Linked DNA regions of Rhodopseudomonas palustris. The protein of the gene in region 1 interacts with the protein of each later gene in a pairwise test. Links are inferred from orthologs where the notes say so. Each region holds a gene or a part of one and is shown on either strand. Other genes may lie near its edges.

Region 1 (8,985 bases):
GCATCACCAGAATCAGGATACCGGCGATCAGCGCAACAATGGCGGGAATGTGGGCAGCGGTGATTGTCATGGCAGTTGTCTCCGGATGGGGGATATCGAGATCGATTCGCAGGCGGATTTGTAGCGGGCGGGGGCCGTGAGCGATACAGGCGCCGACTGGTGACGCCGCGGCCGCGCCAAGGTTCCCATCGCGCAAAAAACCCATCTCGGCCGAGTTTCTCAGGAACACCGCGCCGCGGCGGGCATTGCTTCAATGACGACGGACATCTCCGGATGTCTGATCGCATCTCCGGATTTCGGTTCGTTCAGGTGGACGACACTTGAACGATATCCGGCGCATATCATGCGACCGGATCAGAGAGCCCCGCCCCGTCCCCCGCCCGGGCGGGGTTCTTCTGTTTTGGTCAGACGTCGAACGACAGGCCGACGCGAACAGTCCGGCACACCTTCTCCCACCTCACCGGCCCTGCTACAGTGTTTGATCGCCGAGCCGATCCCTGGTTCGGCAGCCGTTGAGCGCGCTGGCTTCGCCACCGCATCGGCCGGGCACCCCCATGATTGCGACGCCGTCTTTCCATAGCCTCGGCCTGCTGCTGCTGTTGAGCTTCTTTCTCGGCTTCGCGTTCGAGGATTTCTTCGCGAAGACGAGCTCCGCGCGCCCCGGTGGCATCCGCACCTTTCCGCTGCTCTCGCTCGGCGGCGGAATGCTGTATTTGTTCGATCCGACACACCTGATCCCGTTCACCGGCGGACTCCTCGTGCTCGGCGTCTGGCTCGCGATGTTCTACGGCGTGCATCTGCGCGAGCGCGACGAGAAAGGCGAGCGCAATGCCGGGCTGGTGGTGCTGCTGCTCAACGTGCACGCCTATCTGCTCGGCGCGGTGGCGCTGGCGCTGCCGCATTGGGTCGCGGTCGGCGTCACCGTGGTCGCGGTGCTGCTGCTGACCGGGCGCGACCGGCTGCACACGCTGGCGCGCCGCATCGACATGAAGGAAATCACCACGGCGGGTCAGTTCCTGATTCTGACCGGCGTGGTGCTGCCGCTGCTGCCGGCCGAGCCGGTAACGACGCTCACCAGCATCACGCCGCGGCAGGCCTGGCTGGCGCTGACGCTGGTCTGCACCCTGTCCTATGCGAGCTATCTGGCGCAGCGCTACTGGCCGAGGGCGGCGCGCGGCCTGTGGATGCCGGCGCTGGGCGGGCTGTATTCGTCGACCGCCACCACGGTGGTGCTGGCGCGGCAGGCGAATGCCGACCCGGCCTCGCGCCGGCAGGCGCTCGCTGGAATCACGCTCGCCACCGGCATCATGTATCTGCGCATTCTGGCGATCATCGCGGTGTTCAATCTGGCACTGGCGCGCCAGCTCGTGGTGCCGATGGCCGGCCTCGCCGCATTGGCGCTGTCGACCGCCGCGCTGCAATACTGGCTGATCAAGGCGCCGGCCGCCGAATCGCGCGGGGCGGCGGGGCGCGGCAATCCGCTCGAACTCGGCACCGCCGCGGCGTTCGCGGCGATGTTCGTGCTGATCTCGCTCGCCTCGACCTGGGTGAAGACGGAATTCGGCACCGAGGGCATCTATTGGCTGGCGGCGATCGTCGGCTTCGCCGACATCGATCCGTTCGTCCTCAACCTCGCCCAGGGCGGCACCGCCGGGATCGGCGACCACGCGGTGGCGATCGCGGTGCTGATCGCGGCCTCGTCCAACAACATCCTGAAAGCGAGCTACGCGCTGTCGTTCGGCGGCCGCCAGACGCTGCAGAGCGCGCTGCTGCTGGTGATGCTGGCCGGGATTGGCGTCGTACTCGCTTGGCTGCTCGCGCGTGGGACGCTGTGAGCGCCGCTCAGCCGCCCTTCAGCAGCGACAGCAGCGACGTCGTCGCCTTGTAGCTCTGCACCGCATTGTCGCGGAACGCCGGCGTCCAGTTCGTCGCGGTGCGTTCTTCGGCGCTCATCGCCGAATAGGCATTGAGCAGGCCGAGGCTGAAATCGGCGGGATTGCCCGAGGTCTGGCTCTGCTTCAGCGCCGTCAGAATGCTCGCCCGGTTGCGGCCATCGAGTTCACGCTTGGCGGCGAAGCTCTCTTCCTTGGAAAACAGTTGATCCTGATTGAGCGAAATCGCCGACAGCGCGCGATTGTCGAGCCCCGACAGATCCGCCATCTGGCCGACCTTGCGGCCAGGATCGTAGACCAGTTCCTTGCCGGCGGCGGCGGCCGACTTGGCCTGATCGTCGAGCGCGGCGCGCGTCGATTTGGCGACGCTGGAGAAGCTCTGGGTGGTGGTCGTGCTGCCCGACGGATATTGCGCCAGATAGGCCGCGACCGGGTCGCCGGAAATCCCCGAGGGCACCTTGGTCGGATCGCTCTGCGTCGCAGTGAGGCCCTTGGCGACGGCGGCGCGCTCGGCCGTCCAGGTCGCCGTCGCCTTCTCTTCGTTGCTGGCGCCGTCGAGATAATCCGCGGCGGCCTTGTAGACAACGGAGTAATCGCCGGTGAGTTTCGCGGTCTGCGTCGCGGGCGACAGTGCGGCGTTGAAGCCGGCAATCCGCGTCACCGCGGCGAGCGTCTGCTCGGCCTCGGTGAATTTGCCGCCGCTGTTGGCGGCGATCGCGTACACCGCGCGGCGATCCAGCGACGACAGATCGATCGTCGGCTTGCCGCTGGCGTCATAAGGACCGGACACGCCGGCCGCGGTGTAGAGCTTGTCGAGCGCGGCACGGCTGTCGCTGATGACGGCGGTGAAATCCTTCGAGGCCGCGGCGTTGGCGAGTTGCGCCCGCGCAGCCGCCGACAGCGTGAGGTTGGTCGCGGAGCTGTTCGACGAGATCACATCGTCGCTGGTCGAAGCCAGCACACCCGCCAACGAGTTCTGCGCCACCGCATTGCGGGCATAGGCCGCGCCATATTGCGCGTAGGAATTGAGGCCGGTGTTGACCGTGGTCATAGGGCGATGTCCCGCTGCGCGGAGAGGCGGTTAAGAAACCGTTAGCGCTCGCCAACTTTTCAGGACATGGTTAACGCGACGTTAAGATCTGCCGTGTGTTGCGGGATATTTCCGCAGCGCCCCCTTCCTGATCGTCGCCGGCCATGCGCGACCCAGTCCCCAGCCGGTTAACCCAGCCAGAACGCCGGCACCGCCGGCTCCAACCGTCCGCCGATCCGGACCGGCGCGATCCTGGTCGCGAGGCCGGTCGTATCGTCGGTCTCCACCGCCACGCCGCTCATCGTCGCGACGCCGTTCGCCGGCTCGAACCGGCCCTGGGGAATTCCGGTGGTGAAGCGCTGCAGCGGCTCGTCCTTGTGCATGCCGATCACCGAATCATAATCGCCGGTCATGCCGGCGTCGGTCATGTAGGCGGTGCCGCCGGGCAGGATCTGGTGATCGGCGGTCGGCACATGGGTGTGGGTGCCGACGACCAGGCTGGCGCGGCCGTCGCAGAAGTAACCCATGCCCTGCTTTTCGCTCGACGCCTCGCCGTGGAAATCCAGCACCACGGCGTCGGCGGCCTCGCGCAGCGGACAGGCGTCGAGTTCGCGCGCCACCGCGGCGAACGGATCGTTCAGCGGCTCCATGAAGACGCGGCCCATCGCGTTGATCACCAGCACGCGGGCGCCGTTGCGGGTCTCGACCAATGCGGCGCCGCGGCCGGGCGTGTGGCGCGGGAAGTTCGCGGGCCGGATCAGCCGCGGCGCGCGCTCGATGAACACCAGCGCCTCCTTCTGATTCCAGGCGTGGTTGCCGAGCGTCACCGCATCGGCGCCGGCGTCGATGAAATCATTGTAGATCGCCTCGGTGATGCCGAAGCCGCCGGCGGCGTTCTCGCCATTGATGATCGTGCAATCGAGCTGCCAGTCGCGGATCGCTCGGGGCAGATGTTCGGCGATTGCGGTCCGGCCGGATTTGCCGACGACGTCGCCGATGAACAGAATGCGCAAACCTATCGACTCCGGAAAATGAGCGTGCCCTGCTCCGTTATCACATAATCAAGCGCGACGTCGTGGGCGGCGGCGGGCACCGCCTCGATTTGCTGCACGGCAAAAGCGAGCCCCGCGGCGACAACGGGCTTTGCGCGGCGCAGCGCAGCGAGCGTGCGGTCGTAATGGCCGGCGCCGTAGCCGATGCGGTGTCCGAGCGCATCGAACGCGGCAAGCGGCGCCAGCACGATGTCAGGGGCCACCTCCGGCGCGCCGGGCGGCGGCTCCAGAATGCCGAGCTCGCTGCGCTGCAGCACGTCGCCTTCGGACCAGGCGCAGAATGTGAGCGGCCGGCCCTGCCCGGTCACCACCGGCAGCGCCAGCTTCGCGCCACGTCGCAGCAGCGCCCGCATCAGCGGGAATGGATCGATTTCCCCGCGAATCGGGACGTAACCGGCGACGATTGCGCCCGTCGGCACCGCAAACGGCAACTCCCGGGCGGCGATCGCCGCGGCGGCCGCGGTGCGCGCCTCGTTCGACAACGCCAGACGCCGGGCCAGCGCCGCGACGCGCAGTTCATCCTTGGACGGGCTGTCGGAGAGATCGGTCATCCCCGCTTATAGGCAGGGGCCACCGGCCGGAAAAGCCGGGAGAACGGAAGGGAGGAACAAAGTGCGAAGCCACATAACCGTTGAAGCGCTCGATCCCGGAGTTCCCTACGAAAGTAGGTGGGCACCATGTGACCGGATCCACGGACCCGGCCAGGGACAGTTCCCGGAAGGATCGATAAGGCCCCGGGGATATATGGCTCCTGACGCGAAACGCAGCCTCGCCGTCCCAATGTAGCGATCATACCGCCGCTTCGCCAGCCTCGCCTGCGCGTTTTGGTTGCGACGGCACGAACCCCTGACGCGCGCCGGCGTTTTCAGCTATTGAGGAATGCGTCCCACCCTCGTCATCAAGTCGCACGATTTCGGAGAGCGGCTCAACCGGATCACCATGGCCTCCAAGTCCAGCACCACGATTGCCCGCAAAGCCCGGACCCGGGCCGAAGCCGATTTCGCCACCTGGTTGATGATGGCGAAGCTCGGCAGCTTCGACACGCTGCCCCCGAATGCGCAGACGGTGCTGAACGGCTATCGCGAACGGCTCGATCGGATGAGCGAGATCGAATCCAAGGCGATCGCGGTGCGCGAGACCTACCAGGCCTATTACAGCGACATGGGCGGGACCGGCGACGCACCGGAGCCCGAGCCGCGCACCCCGCCGGCAGAGCCCGGTGTTGCCCCGGTCGACAATGTCGTGCGCTTCAAGAAGCCGCCGAAGCCGCAGGTCACCCGCGCCGCCGATCGCGGCGCCCGCCCGGCCCCGCAGACCGGCCGCAGGCCGGTCCCCGCGCTGCTGATCTTCGCCGCTTTGGTCGCGGTGGTAGTGGCGTGGAAGTTTCTGACGAAGTGAGCTAGAGCACTTCATCGATTGATTGAAGCGATATGGCCGTTGCCAGATGCACGGACTCCTCATCCTGAGGAGCCCGGCGAAGCCGGGCGTCTCGAAGGATGCGGCGACGCAGGACCCGTGGCGCATGGTTCGAGACGGCGCTTCGCGCCTCCTCACCATGAGGTTGTGCCTGTGGTGAGTGCCCCGGAACGCCAGTGCTGATTCCACCAGGGACAGAACGGCTCTAACGACTCGGCTCACGCCGTCGTGTCAGGTCGCGATGACGTTGCGTCGCGACGACACGTGGACGGCGGGGAATCATCCCGCCGATTCCGTAAATCAGCAGGACCAACCCTGTTACCAGGCCGATCGTCAGCGCCAAAAGGGACAGCACGGGCAGAGCCATCCAGAACAAAATGATGATGTCCGACATTTGCTGGTACCTCGTTTGTCGAGGTCAAAGGCCGGCTAATCATTTGGTTCCTTGTACACGTCGCATCAACGCCGGAACGGCAATTCGTCAATGCCGGCAATTCGCCAGCCTCGCGTCGCCCGCCCCGTCGTTCGTCATTCCGGGATGCGCCCCTCGGGGCGCAGACCCGGAATCCGGACGTTCGGGGTACCTCGAACGTCGCGCCCACCAACTAACCGCCAGTGCTCACATGCCGCGGTCGATCGGCTTTTCGATCGCGCCGCCGGCGTCGGTCCAGTCCTTGAACGCGCCGAGATTGTAGACTTCGGCGTAGCCCATGTCCTTCAGCACCTTGCCGGCCAGCGCCGAGCGGCCGCCGGAGGCGCAGTACACGATCACCGGTCTGTCCTTGGCGAGCCGCTTGTCGTGAAACGCGGTGTCCGGATCGGCGCGGAATTCGAGCATGCCGCGCGAGATGTGCAACGAGCCCTCGACCTTGCCGCTGTTCTCGACCTCGGGCGCGTCGCGCACGTCGATCACCACGGCGCCCTTGCCCATCATCTCGCGCGCCTGGTCCGCGGTGACCCGCGGCACCGCCGCATTGGCGGCTTCCATCATCTGCTTCACATTGGTGGTCATTCAAATCTCCCTTTGACGGCTTTCGATCATCGGATCAGCCAGCGCGGCGTCTTCGACGAATAGTCCATCCACTCGTCGCCGAATTTGACCGCCAGATGGCGTTCCTCGCGCCGGATCGCAAGGCGATCGACGGCCGCCGCCGACAGCAGCGCGAACAGGATGAACCAGGCATTGCCGAACGCCAACCCGATGCCGATCAGCAGCCAGGTGTTGGCGAGATAGATCGGATTGCGGCTGAAGCGGAACGGTCCCCAGGTGACCAGCCGACCGGCAGCGCGATGCGGCAGAATGTTGGTGCGGGCGCTGCGCATGGTCAGGATCGCCCATAGATCGAGGCCCATGCCGAGGCCCGCGACCGCATAGCCGATCAGCACCACCGATTGCGCGCGCGGCAAGGTCAGCGGCGCCACCATGCCGAGCCCGATGGACGCCAGCGCCGCCAGCGTCAGCAGCATCGGCGGCCACGGCAGCCGGTTGGGACGGGTGGTCTCGGAAACGGTCATCGTGACTTCCGTCCTCGATCCTCGACGCAGGGCAGACAGCTACGCGGCGAACGCATCGTCTGAAAGACAAGCGCGATCGCCGGCAACCGCAACACGTCTTCCTTCGCGCGCTCTAATCGAGAAATACGAATTCGTCTATATGTTATTGTGAAGCATGCCGGCGGCCGCCGCCGTCGGATCGCACGATGTCGCGGCTGAACTAAAGCGTCCCGGCCGCCGTCGCGGCAGAGAGTCGCCATGTCACGCCGCGCCCGGCCATCTCGGTGCGAAGCACATCGAGCAGGCCGCGGATGTCCGCGTCCGGCGCGGTCACCACGATCTCGACGGCCAGCGCATGGCCACGGACCCGCTCGATCGTGCTGTCATAGGTGACGCCGTCGCCATAACCCTCGATCTCGCGCGCGACGAACCCGGCTTGCGCGGTGGGCCCGTGCGCCAGCAGGGCCGCGACCAGATGCTCCTTCAGCGCCGCCGGCGCGATCAGCGTCAGCACCTGCGGGCTCATGCCGTCTTCTCCGAAACGATGCCGAAGCGGCGATACAGCACCGGCAGGATCACCAGCGTCAACAGCGTCGACGATACCAGCCCGCCGATCACCACGATCGCCAATGGCCGCTGCACGTCGGCGCCGGGGCCGGTGGCGTAGAGCAGCGGCACCAGGCCGAACGCGGTGATGCTGGCGGTGAGCAGGATCGGCCGCAGCCGCCGCTGCGCGCCGATCTCCACGATCTGATCCGGCGGCAGGCCCTGGCTGCGCAGCGTGTTGAAATACGTCACCAGCACCAGCCCGTTCAGCACCGCGATGCCGAGCAGCGCGATGAAGCCGACCGAGGCCGGCACCGAGAGATACTCGCCGGACATCAGCAGGCTGAACACTCCGCCGACCAGCGCGAACGGAATGTTGACGAACACCAGCAGCGCCTGCCGCAACGACATGAAGGTGACGAACAGCAGCAGGAACACCAGCGCCAGCGCGATCGGCACCACGATCGCGAGTCGCGCCGCGGCGCGCTGCTGATTTTCGAACTGCCCGCCCCAGACGATGCCGTACCCCTCCGGCAGTTCGACGCGCTCGGCGACCGCCCGCTTGGCCTCGTCGACGAAGCCGACCAGATCGCGGCCGGTGACGTTGCTCATCACCAGCGCGAGCCGGCGGCCGTTCTCGCGGTCGATCTTGACCGGGCCGTCGATCCGCTCCAGCCGCGCGACATTGGTGAGCGGCACCGACTTGCCGTCTGCGAGCACCAGGCTGAGGCCGGCGAGCCGCGCCGGCGATTCGCGCAAAGCGTCCGCGCCGCGGATCGACACCGGGGTGCGGCGGCCCTGCTCGACCACGATGCCGACGGGTTCGCCGTCGATCTGTGTGCGCAGCGCGGCGGTGAGCTGATCGACGTCGAGCCCGAGCCGGCCCGCCTGCAGCCGGTCGATCTTGACGCTGTAATATTCGAAGCCGGTGTTCAGCGTGGTGCGGACGTCTTCGGCGCCCTTCATCGCCTTCATCGTCGTGGTGATCTGTTCGGCGAGCCTGTTCAGCGTGGCGATGTCGGGGCCGAAGATCTTCGCCACCACGTCGCCGCGGGCGCCGATGATCATCTCCTGCACGCGCATCTCGATCGGCTGGGTGAAGCTGAAGCCGATGCCGGGAAATTCGGCGAGCGCCTTGCGGATCTCGCCCAACAGCCATTCCTTGTCGTCCGGCCGGCGCCACTCCGCCGGCGGCTTCAGGATCACATAGGTATCGGTCTGATTGAGCCCCATCGGGTCGAGGCCGATTTCGTCGGAGCCGACCCGCGCGACGATGCTCTGTACTTCGGGGACGGCCGCCATCACCGCCCTCTGGATCTTCAGATCGAGATCGACGCTCGCCTCCAGGCTGATCGAGGGCAGCTTCTCGACGCTGATGATCGGCGTGCCTTCCTCCATCGTCGGCATGAAGATCTTGCCGAGCTGGACATAGGCGAAGCCGGTCGCGACCAGCGCCAGCACCGCGACTGCCAGCACCGCCTTTTCGCGGCGCAGCGCGAACCGCAGCACCGGCGCATAGGCCGCGCCGATCTTGCGCACCAGCCAGGTGTCGTGA
Region 2 (9,007 bases), 3.3 Mb from region 1 along the record:
GGACGGCGACTACGATCTGGCCGGCTTCGCGGTCGGCGCCGCAGAACGCGGCACATTGCTGCCGTCGCCGGACATCGCCGCGGGCGATGCGGTGATCGGGCTCGCCTCCTCCGGCGTGCATTCCAACGGCTTTTCGCTGGTCCGCAAGATCGTCGAAAAGTCCGGCCTGCCCTACGACGCGAAGGCGCCGTTCTCGCCGGTGATGACGCTCGGCGGCGCGCTGCTGACGCCGACGCGGCTCTATGTGAAATCCTGCCTGCACGCGATCCGCGCGACCGGCGCCATCAAGGGGCTGGCGCATATCACCGGTGGCGGCTTCACCGACAACATCCCGCGCGTGCTGCCCAAGCATCTCGGCGTCGGCATCGATCTGCCGCGGCTGCCGGTTCTGCCGGTGTTCAAATGGCTCGCCGAGCAAGGCGACATCGCTGAACTGGAATTGCTGCGTACCTTCAACTGCGGCATCGGCATGATCGCGATCGTCAGGGCGGATGCGGTCGACGCGGTCACCGAGGCGCTGACCGGCGCCGGCGACAGCGTGCATCTGCTCGGCGAAGTGATCGCGGCGAAGGGCGAGCACCGCGTCGTCTACGACGGTCACCTCGATCTCTCCTGGTGATCACGTGAGCAAGCGTCGCGTCGCCATCCTGATTTCCGGGCGCGGGTCGAACATGGCCGCGCTGATCGAAGCCGCGGCCGAAGACGGCTTTCCCGCCGAAATCGCCGTCGTGATCGCCAACACCGCGAGCGCCGGTGGGCTGGCGATCGCGCAACGCAGCGGCATCGAAGCGCTGGTGATCGAAAGCAAACCGTTCGGCAAGGATCGCGCCGGCTTCGAGGCGGTGCTGCAGGCGGCGCTCGACGCGCGCGGCATCGAATTGATCTGCCTCGGCGGCTTCATGCGGCTGTTCACGGCGGACTTCGTGAATCACTGGTACGGCCGGATGCTCAACATCCATCCGTCGCTGCTGCCGTCGTTTCCGGGCCTCGATCCGCACGGCCAGGCCCTGCGCGCCGGCGTGAAGATCTCCGGCGCCACCGTGCATTTCGTGATCGCGGAGACCGACGCCGGCCCGATCGTCATTCAGGGCGCCGTGCCGGTGCACGACGACGACACCGCCGACACGCTGGCGGACCGCGTGCTGGCGATCGAGCACCGGATCTACCCGAGAGCCTTGCAAATGGTCGCATCCGGCCAAACGCGGTTCGAGGGCGATCTCTGCAGATCGACCTCGATCGACGCGAATGATCAGACGCTGATCGTGCCCGCAGCAAGCTGATCGCCGCTCGCGGCCACGCCCCCCGGCCTTCAGCCGGTGCAGGCGAGACCCGACGAACGAACCGGCTCAGGTGATTTTCAGGTTCTCCGCCGAGGTCTTGCCGCGGTTTTCGACCAGCTCGTATTCGATCGCCTGGTTTTCATTCAGGGTGCTGAGCCCGGCGCGCTCGACCGCCGAGATGTGGACGAAGACGTCCTTGTCGCCGCTGGTGGGGCGGATGAAGCCATAACCCTTGGTGGGGTTGAACCACTTGACGGTGCCCTTTTGCATCGCCTGTCTCCTGTCTAGACACAAAAAAGACGCGGCTCGCTATCTGCGTGCCACGCCACAAACGGCGATCCCGTCGCCCTGCCTGCTTCCAAGCCTTGCTTCCAGGCCCTGATCTTCAAGCCCTGATCTTCAAGCCTCGACTGCAAAGTGCTGATTTTCGAGTCGCGAAACATAAAGCCGAACGGCCCACATCCGATTGCGGGTCAATTGCAACATGATTTTTCCCGGTTAGCAAGCCTCGCGGGTGGCGCACAAATAAGCGCCGCATAGTTGCGCCGCGTAGTTCGCCGGTCCGACCGGCCCGCTCACCGTCGCCTTCAGGCCGGTTCCGAACCGGGTTCCGGACGAGGCGCGGATACGCGTGCCTGGGAGATCCGTCCCTCACTGCGCCGCCCATCCGGTCCTTTCACGGCATGCGACAATTTTGAACACCCCGCGCGATGTTCATGCGCGCCGCACTTGACTACTGTTGCGGTTGAATCGGCCGCGGCTGGTTCCCTTCGCAACCTGACAATCGCCCCGCGTGCGAGGAGTTGATCCTGATCGTGCCCAGCCACATCAACGATAACGAATGCCCTTCGACGGTGAAGAACCGCGTTCTGGCGCAACTCTCACCCGACGATTTTCAGGCCCTCAAGCCGATGCTGCGGCCGATCGAGTTCAAGGGACGCGCCGTGCTGCAGGAGGCGAACCGGCCGGTGGAGTGCATCCACTTCATCGAGGACGGCCTCGTTTCTCACGTTTCCGGAAGCCGCACCGACTATGTCGAGACCGCAATGGTCGGCGTGTTCGGATATGTCGGGGTCCCATTGGTGCTCGGCACGTCGGTGGCGTCGCAGCGCTCGATCGTTTCCATGCCGGGAACCGCACTGCGGATCGAGGCCGAGGATCTGTCGCGCGTGCTGGCGAGCCGGCCGCAAATCCGCGAGCAATTGCTACGCTATGTTCCGGCATTGATCGCCCAGAACAGCCAGAGCGTGCTCTGCGCCGCCCGCCACGAGATCAACCAGCGCCTGGCGCGATGGTTGCTGCTGGCCAACGACCGCATTCAGAGCGACGTGCTCTACATCACCCATGAGTTGCTGGCCGCAAGCCTTGGCGTCCGCCGCGCCAGCATCACCAACGCGCTGCTGCAATTCGAAGCCGAAGGCATCGTGCAGAAGACCCGCGGTGCGGTGCGCGTGATCGATCGGCCGGGGCTCGAGAACCGCGCCTGCGATTGCTACCACATCGTCCGCGACGCTTATGCGTGGACGCAGGTCACACACGACGGCCACCATCATGCCGGCTGCTCACATGGGCACGACGGCGACGTGATCGCCGGCACGGCCTGAGGCCTTCGCCCACGCCGCGGGGCATTCTTTCGGACATGACGATCAGCGCGCAATCACCAGCGCGTCATCCCCGGACGACAGCCAAACGCTGGCTGCTGGATGTCGCTCTTGAAACGAGCGACATCGCCCCACGGGGGCCCGGTCGAGGACTTTTCGTCCAGCCCACGCCCCCTCCCTATCCTGTGTCACCGCGGCCGCCCGATCAGCGGCGTGCGGTTTCATCTCGTCGATTGTTCAGCCGACGATTTCGTTGCCGGCGAAGAACTGCGCGATCTCGATAGCGGCGGTCTCCGGCGCATCCGAACCGTGCACCGAGTTCTCGCCGATCGACTTGGCGTGCAGCTTGCGAATGGTGCCATCCGCCGCCTTCGACGGATCGGTCGCGCCCATCACGTCGCGGTACTTCGCGATCGCGCCCTCGCCTTCCAGCACCTGGACGACGACCGGACCCGAGGTCATGAAGTCGACCAGCTCGCCGAAGAACGGGCGTTCCTTGTGGACCGCATAGAAGGTCTCGGCCTGGCCGCGGGTCATGTGAATCCGCTTCTGCGCCACGATGCGCAGGCCGGCCTTTTCGATCAGAGCATTGATCGCGCCGGTGATGTTGCGCTCGGTCGCATCGGGCTTGAGGATCGAGAAAGTCCGTTGAACAGCCATGTAAATGTCCTTGAAACGCTTGGGGCGGGAGAGTTGCGCGCTTATATCGGCGCCGCCGCGGCACGGCAAGCCGCGCCGTCGGGCGATCGCAGCGGTCCGCCCCCGGCGTTGCGCCGACCTCGATCACAATCCGGCCGATCGTGGTTGCCTTTAGCTGCGGTCCCGGTCAAAACCCGCTCATGCTCACTTTGTCCGACATTTCGGTCCGGATCGCCGGACGGCTGCTGATCGACCAGAGCACGGTGCAGATCGCGCCGGGCGCCCGCGTCGGCTTCATCGGCCGCAACGGCGCCGGCAAGTCGACGCTGTTTCACGCCATCCGCGGCGACCTCGCGACCGAGACCGGGCGCATCACCATGCCGCCGCGCTGGCGGGTCGGCAGCCTCGCCCAGGAGGCGCCCAACGGCCCGGAGACCCTGCTCGAAGTCGTGCTCAAGGCGGACCTGGAGCGGGATGCCCTGCTGCAGGAGGCGGAGACCGCGCACGATCCGCATCGCATCGCCGACATCCAGACCCGGCTGGTCGATATCGACGCGCATTCGGCGCCGGCGCGCGCCGCCGCCATTCTCAGCGGTCTGGGTTTTTCCGCTGCGGACCAGGCCCGCTCGTGCTCGGAATTCTCCGGCGGCTGGCGGATGCGGGTGGCACTCGCGGCGACGCTGTTCGCCGCGCCGGATCTGCTGCTGCTCGACGAGCCGACCAACTATCTCGACCTCGAAGGCACGCTGTGGCTCGAGGATCACCTCGCCAACTATCCGCGCACGGTGATCGTGATCAGCCACGACCGCGATCTGCTCGACACCTCGGTGAACGAGATCCTGCACCTCGATCGCGGCCGGCTGGTGCACTTCCGGGGCACCTACTCGGCCTATGCCGAGTTCCGCGCCAACAAGGAAGCGCTCGACGCCAAGAACGCCAAGCGCGAGGAAGCGCGGCGCAAGCACCTGCAGGAGTTCGTCGACCGCTTCAAGGCCAAGGCCTCGAAGGCGCGCCAGGCGCAATCCCGCGTCAAGATGCTGGAAAAAATGAAGCCGGTGACGCGGCTGGTGAGCGACGACGTGCCCGACATCGTCTTCCCGCCGCCGGAGAAGACGCTGTCACCGCCGATCATCGCCGCCGACAACGTCTCGATCGGCTACGATCCGAAGCACCCGGTGCTGCGCCACGTCACGCTGCGCGTGGACACCGAAGACCGCATCGCTCTGCTGGGCGCCAACGGCAACGGCAAGTCGACGCTGGTGAAGCTGTTGGCCGACCGGCTGACGCCGTTCTCCGGCACCGTGACGCGCGCCGACAAGCTGTCGGTCGCTTACTTCGCCCAGCACCAGCTCGACGAGTTGAATGAAGACGGCTCGCCCTACGACCACATCCGCAGGCTGATGCCGGACGCACCCGAGAGCAAGATCCGCGCCCGCGCCGGCCAGATCGGGTTTTCCGGCAAGGCCGCGGACACGCTGGTCAAGAGCCTGTCGGGCGGCGAGAAGGCGCGGCTGCTGCTCGGCCTCGCGACCTTCTACGGCCCGAACATGATCATCCTCGACGAGCCGACCAACCATCTCGACATCGACAGCCGCGCCGCGTTGGCCGAGGCCATCAACGACTTTCCCGGCGCGGTCATCATGGTGTCGCACGATCGTTACCTGATCGACGCCTGCGCCGATCAGTTGTGGGTGGTTGCCGATCACAAGGTGAAACCCTACGACGGCGACCTCGACGACTATCGTCGGGCGGTGTTGTCGTCACGCGGCGCGCGCAGCGGATCGCGCGAGCCCAGGGAGCGAGGCTCAGACGGCACCGGGGCTAAGCCGCCGCGCCAGAAGTCGGAAAAACGCGTTCCACTGAAGCAGCAGATCGCCGACGCCGAGGTCGAGATCGAGCGGATCACCGCGATTATCGCCAAGATCGATGCGGCGCTTGCGCTGCCGGACCTGTACACGCGCGATCCAAAACAGGCCGCGCAGCTCTCGACCGCACGCGCGAAGGCCGAAGCAGCGTTGCAGAAGGCCGAGGAACAATGGCTGAACGCGAGCTCGGCGATGGACGAAGCGCAGGGCTGAGGGGGCGGAAGCGCAGCCGCTACGACCTGCTCCGCTTCTTCGCCGCCCGCGGTTGCGGGGCCGGTTCGGCGACGCGTTCGATCGAGGTCAGCCGCCCTGCCGTGAAGGTGTAGATTCCGGCGCGCGGACCACGCGCGTAGGTCAGCAGCACGACGCGCTGACCGCGCTCGTTGGTCGAGAGGTTGACGCTGTCGGGCGCACCGGCGCCACGGGCGACGTCGCATTCGGTGTGGCCGAGCGCCACCGTACCGCTACTCGTCATGGCCGGGGCAGCAGGGTCACCGCCCTGCGCATTGGCGTCGGCCGCGCCCGGCTGCGCCATGCCCGGACACATGCCGTCGGCGGAGATCAGGTCTTCCGCTGTGACCGGTTTGTCGGGCGTCAGCGGCGGCGTCTCGATCGAGATGTTCTTGATGAACACCCGGCCCGGCCGCGCGAACCAGTCGGCGTCACGCGACAGCAGATCGGAAGTGCCGGAACATCCGGCGAGAAGCGGCATGGCCAGCACGAGAGTCAGCACGACTGGGCGGCAAGAGAACTTGTGTTGCACGATCGATTGGGTCCCATCCCGCAGCATAAGCATCTGTCCAAACATCGATTTACGGCGCCACAATGGCCGCCTCGGCATTGCCCGCAGGATGCCAGAATATCATTAACGTCGCGACCGGCTATTCGCGCTTCTGCCATCGGCCGGCAGCGTCGGCTTGCCAGTAAGTCACCTCGAAGCCACGCGACCTGCTCTGCTTCCACATATCGCGCGCCATGCCCACCGCGTCGTCATCGTCGCCGTCGAACAGCAACACCATCCGTTCGTAGCCCTCCGCGTCGGGAGGCAAAGCTGCGTTGTCGAGCAAGAAGCGTACCGTGGCGGCGTTCGGATTGCTCTCCTCGGCCGTCAACACGATCGGCTGCTGCGCGGCATCGGCGACACGCCAGGTGGCGTGCGGCAGAAACGAATCGTCGCGATAGGTCCACAGATGCGCGTCGAGCGTGTCGGCGCGTTCCTCCGAGCCGGTCTGCACCACCACTCGCCAGCCGCGCGCCAGCGACTTCTCGAGCAGCGGCGGCAGCACCTGTTCGATCGTCCGTCCTTGCAGGTGATAGAAGAGGACTTCCGTCATCGCATCGGATTACTTCTTGGTTTCGTAGTACTCCGCAACGAGCGCGTTCAGCAGCCGAACGCCGTAGCCCGAACCCCAGCTGTGGTTGATGTCGGTCTTCGGCGCGCCCATCGCGGTGCCGGCAATATCGAGATGCGCCCACGGCGTGTCGCCCACGAAACGCTGCAGGAACTGGGCCGCGGTGATCGAGCCGCCATTGCGCGAACCGGTGTTCTTCATGTCGGCGAATTGCGAGTCGATCTGCTTGTCGTATTCCGGACCGAGCGGCATCCGCCACACCTTCTCGCCGGTCGAAACACCGACCGCGGTCAGCCGTTCGGCGAGTTCGTCGTTGTTCGAGAACAGGCCGGCGTGATCGGTGCCGAGCGCGACCATGATCGCGCCGGTCAGCGTGGCGAGATCGACCATGAATTTCGGCTTGTGCTTCTGCGCCACGTACCAGAGCACGTCGGCGAGCACGAGACGGCCCTCGGCATCGGTGTTGATGATCTCGATGGTCTGGCCCGACATCGACGTCACGATATCGCCCGGGCGCTGCGCGTTGCCGTCCGGCATGTTCTCCACCAGACCGATCGCGCCGATCACATTGACCTTGGCCTTGCGCGCGGCGAGCGCGTGCATCAGGCCGACGACGCAGGCGGCGCCGCCCATGTCGCCCTTCATGTCTTCCATGCTGGCCGACGGCTTGATCGAGATGCCGCCGGTGTCGAAGCACACGCCCTTGCCGACGAAGGCGACCGGCTGTTCGCCGCGCTTGCCGCCGTTCCAGCGCATGATCACGGTGCGGCCGGGATGCGCCGAGCCCTGCGACACGCCAAGCAGCGCGCCCATCTTGAGCTGCGTCATCGCCTTGACGTCGAGGATCTGGATGTCGACGCCGAGCTTTTTCAGTTGCGCGGCGCGCTTGGCGAATTCTTCCGGATACAGCACGTTCGGCGGCTCGTTGACGAGTTCGCGCGCCATGATCACACCGTCGACGACGGCGCTGTCGGGCGCGAATGCCTTCTTTGCCGCGGCGGCGTCCGCCACAGCGATCGACACGTTGGCGTTCAGCGCATTCGTGTCATCGTCCTTCTTCTTGGTCTTGTAGCGATCGAACTTGTAGGCCCGCAGCAGGATGCCGGAGGCGATCGCCGCGGCCTGCTCGGGCTTCATCGCGCCGCCCGGCAGTTCGGCGATCACCGTGACCGCAGCATCGCCGGCGCCGATCTTGCCGGCGATCGCGCCGCCGAGCTTGAGGACGTCGTAGTCCTTGAGCGCAGCCGCCTTGCCCGTGCCGATCACGACCAGCCGCCCGACCTTGAGACCCTCGGGCGCGAGCAGATCGAGCGCGGAGCCCGACTTGCCCTTGAACTGGCTCGCCGCCACAGCCCGTTTGACCGTGCTGACCGCCACCCCCAGCGCCTTGCTGGTGGCCGAGCCGAATTTCAGCGCGTCGTCGCAGAACACGACCAGCGTACCGCGCGCGGCAGCAGAAAACGGGACGAAGCCGACCTTGACGGCGTCGGGCATGGCTATTCCTCCAAATAGGGGCTGTCGGGCAGTGACGGAATCCGGCAGGCACGGGTGCGACTTGTTGTTTTGGTGCCCAGCGTCCCCAAGTCAAGCCGGCATCTGGAGCGGCGCATCGTTACCCCGTTGAAACGATCGACGATTCGTCCCCGGCCGGTCTGCCGGGTTCCAGCTTGCGCGCACGCGACCGGTGCAGGAGCACCACCCGCGAGATCCAATGCGTGGCAAGCGGGGTACAGTTGAACAGGATTAACCATATCCGGAAGCCGCCGCCGGTCAGCCATTTTGTTGACAGATCAGACAGATGGTAATGCGATCGTGGGACGGCCCGTGAGATTGCCCCCTGGGGAGGATTCAGATCGAATCCTGGTGGCGATCGATCCGGGCGCAGGGGAATTCACCGGCCGATGGGCTCCATCGATAGCTATATTTTCCGCACGACTCTCACGTCGTTCGCGGTGGTCATGGCCAGCCTCACCGGCGTGATCTGGATCACCCAGGCTTTGCGTGGCATCGACTTGATGACCAGCCAGGGCCAGACCATCGTGACGTTTCTCGGCCTGACCGGCCTCGCCGTCCCCGTGCTGATCCTGGTGATCGCCCCGATCGCGTTGATGATCGCGGTGGCGCATACGCTGAACCGGCTCGCGACCGACTCCGAAATCATCGTGATGAACGCCGCCGGCCTGTCGCCGCTGCGACTGTTCCGGCCGTTCGTCTATGCCACGATCGTCGTCGCGGGTCTCGTCACCCTGATCGGCTCCTATATCGCGCCG

Evidence for each region.
Region 2: the proteins of SR870_RS22340 (region 1) and ndk interact in binary tests that used the Escherichia coli proteins (3 or more experiments, as listed by UniProt). The link is inferred for Rhodopseudomonas palustris from one-to-one orthologs.

The regions. Positions count from the first base shown.
Region 1 is NZ_CP140155.1:4,910,820-4,919,804, reverse strand. Bases 2,732-5,607 are described here. They hold SR870_RS22340 (5-formyltetrahydrofolate cyclo-ligase), read right to left. Parts: upstream 4,526-5,607; coding sequence 3,938-4,525; downstream 2,732-3,937. Other genes in these bases: SR870_RS22325 (hypothetical protein), read right to left, coding at 5,596-5,607; SR870_RS22330 (hypothetical protein), read left to right, coding at 4,914-5,372; SR870_RS22345 (TIGR00282 family metallophosphoesterase), read right to left, coding at 3,111-3,935; SR870_RS22350 (hypothetical protein), read right to left, coding at 2,732-2,943. Outside these bases: SR870_RS22360 (DUF3096 domain-containing protein), read right to left, coding at 1-70; SR870_RS22355 (DUF4010 domain-containing protein), read left to right, coding at 555-1,835; more of SR870_RS22350, read right to left, coding at 1,843-2,731; more of SR870_RS22325, read right to left, coding at 5,608-5,784; SR870_RS22320 (rhodanese-like domain-containing protein), read right to left, coding at 6,010-6,402; SR870_RS22315 (isoprenylcysteine carboxylmethyltransferase family protein), read right to left, coding at 6,429-6,905; SR870_RS22310 (DUF3240 family protein), read right to left, coding at 7,105-7,410; SR870_RS22305 (CusA/CzcA family heavy metal efflux RND transporter), read right to left, coding at 7,407-8,985. UniProt on the Escherichia coli protein: Involved in the removal of 5-formyltetrahydrofolate.
Region 2 is NZ_CP140155.1:1,624,986-1,633,992, forward strand. Bases 1,831-4,728 are described here. They hold ndk (nucleoside-diphosphate kinase), read right to left. Parts: upstream 3,542-4,728; coding sequence 3,119-3,541; downstream 1,831-3,118. Other genes in these bases: SR870_RS07290 (Crp/Fnr family transcriptional regulator), read left to right, coding at 2,096-2,884; SR870_RS07300 (ABC-F family ATP-binding cassette domain-containing protein), read left to right, coding at 3,721-4,728. Outside these bases: purM (phosphoribosylformylglycinamidine cyclo-ligase), read left to right, coding at 1-619; purN (phosphoribosylglycinamide formyltransferase), read left to right, coding at 624-1,280; SR870_RS07285 (cold-shock protein), read right to left, coding at 1,347-1,550; more of SR870_RS07300, read left to right, coding at 4,729-5,598; SR870_RS07305 (hypothetical protein), read right to left, coding at 5,618-6,148; SR870_RS07310 (DNA polymerase III subunit chi), read right to left, coding at 6,267-6,719; SR870_RS07315 (leucyl aminopeptidase), read right to left, coding at 6,729-8,231; LPS export ABC transporter permease LptF, read left to right, coding at 8,639-9,007. UniProt on the Escherichia coli protein: Major role in the synthesis of nucleoside triphosphates other than ATP. The ATP gamma phosphate is transferred to the NDP beta phosphate via a ping-pong mechanism, using a phosphorylated active-site intermediate.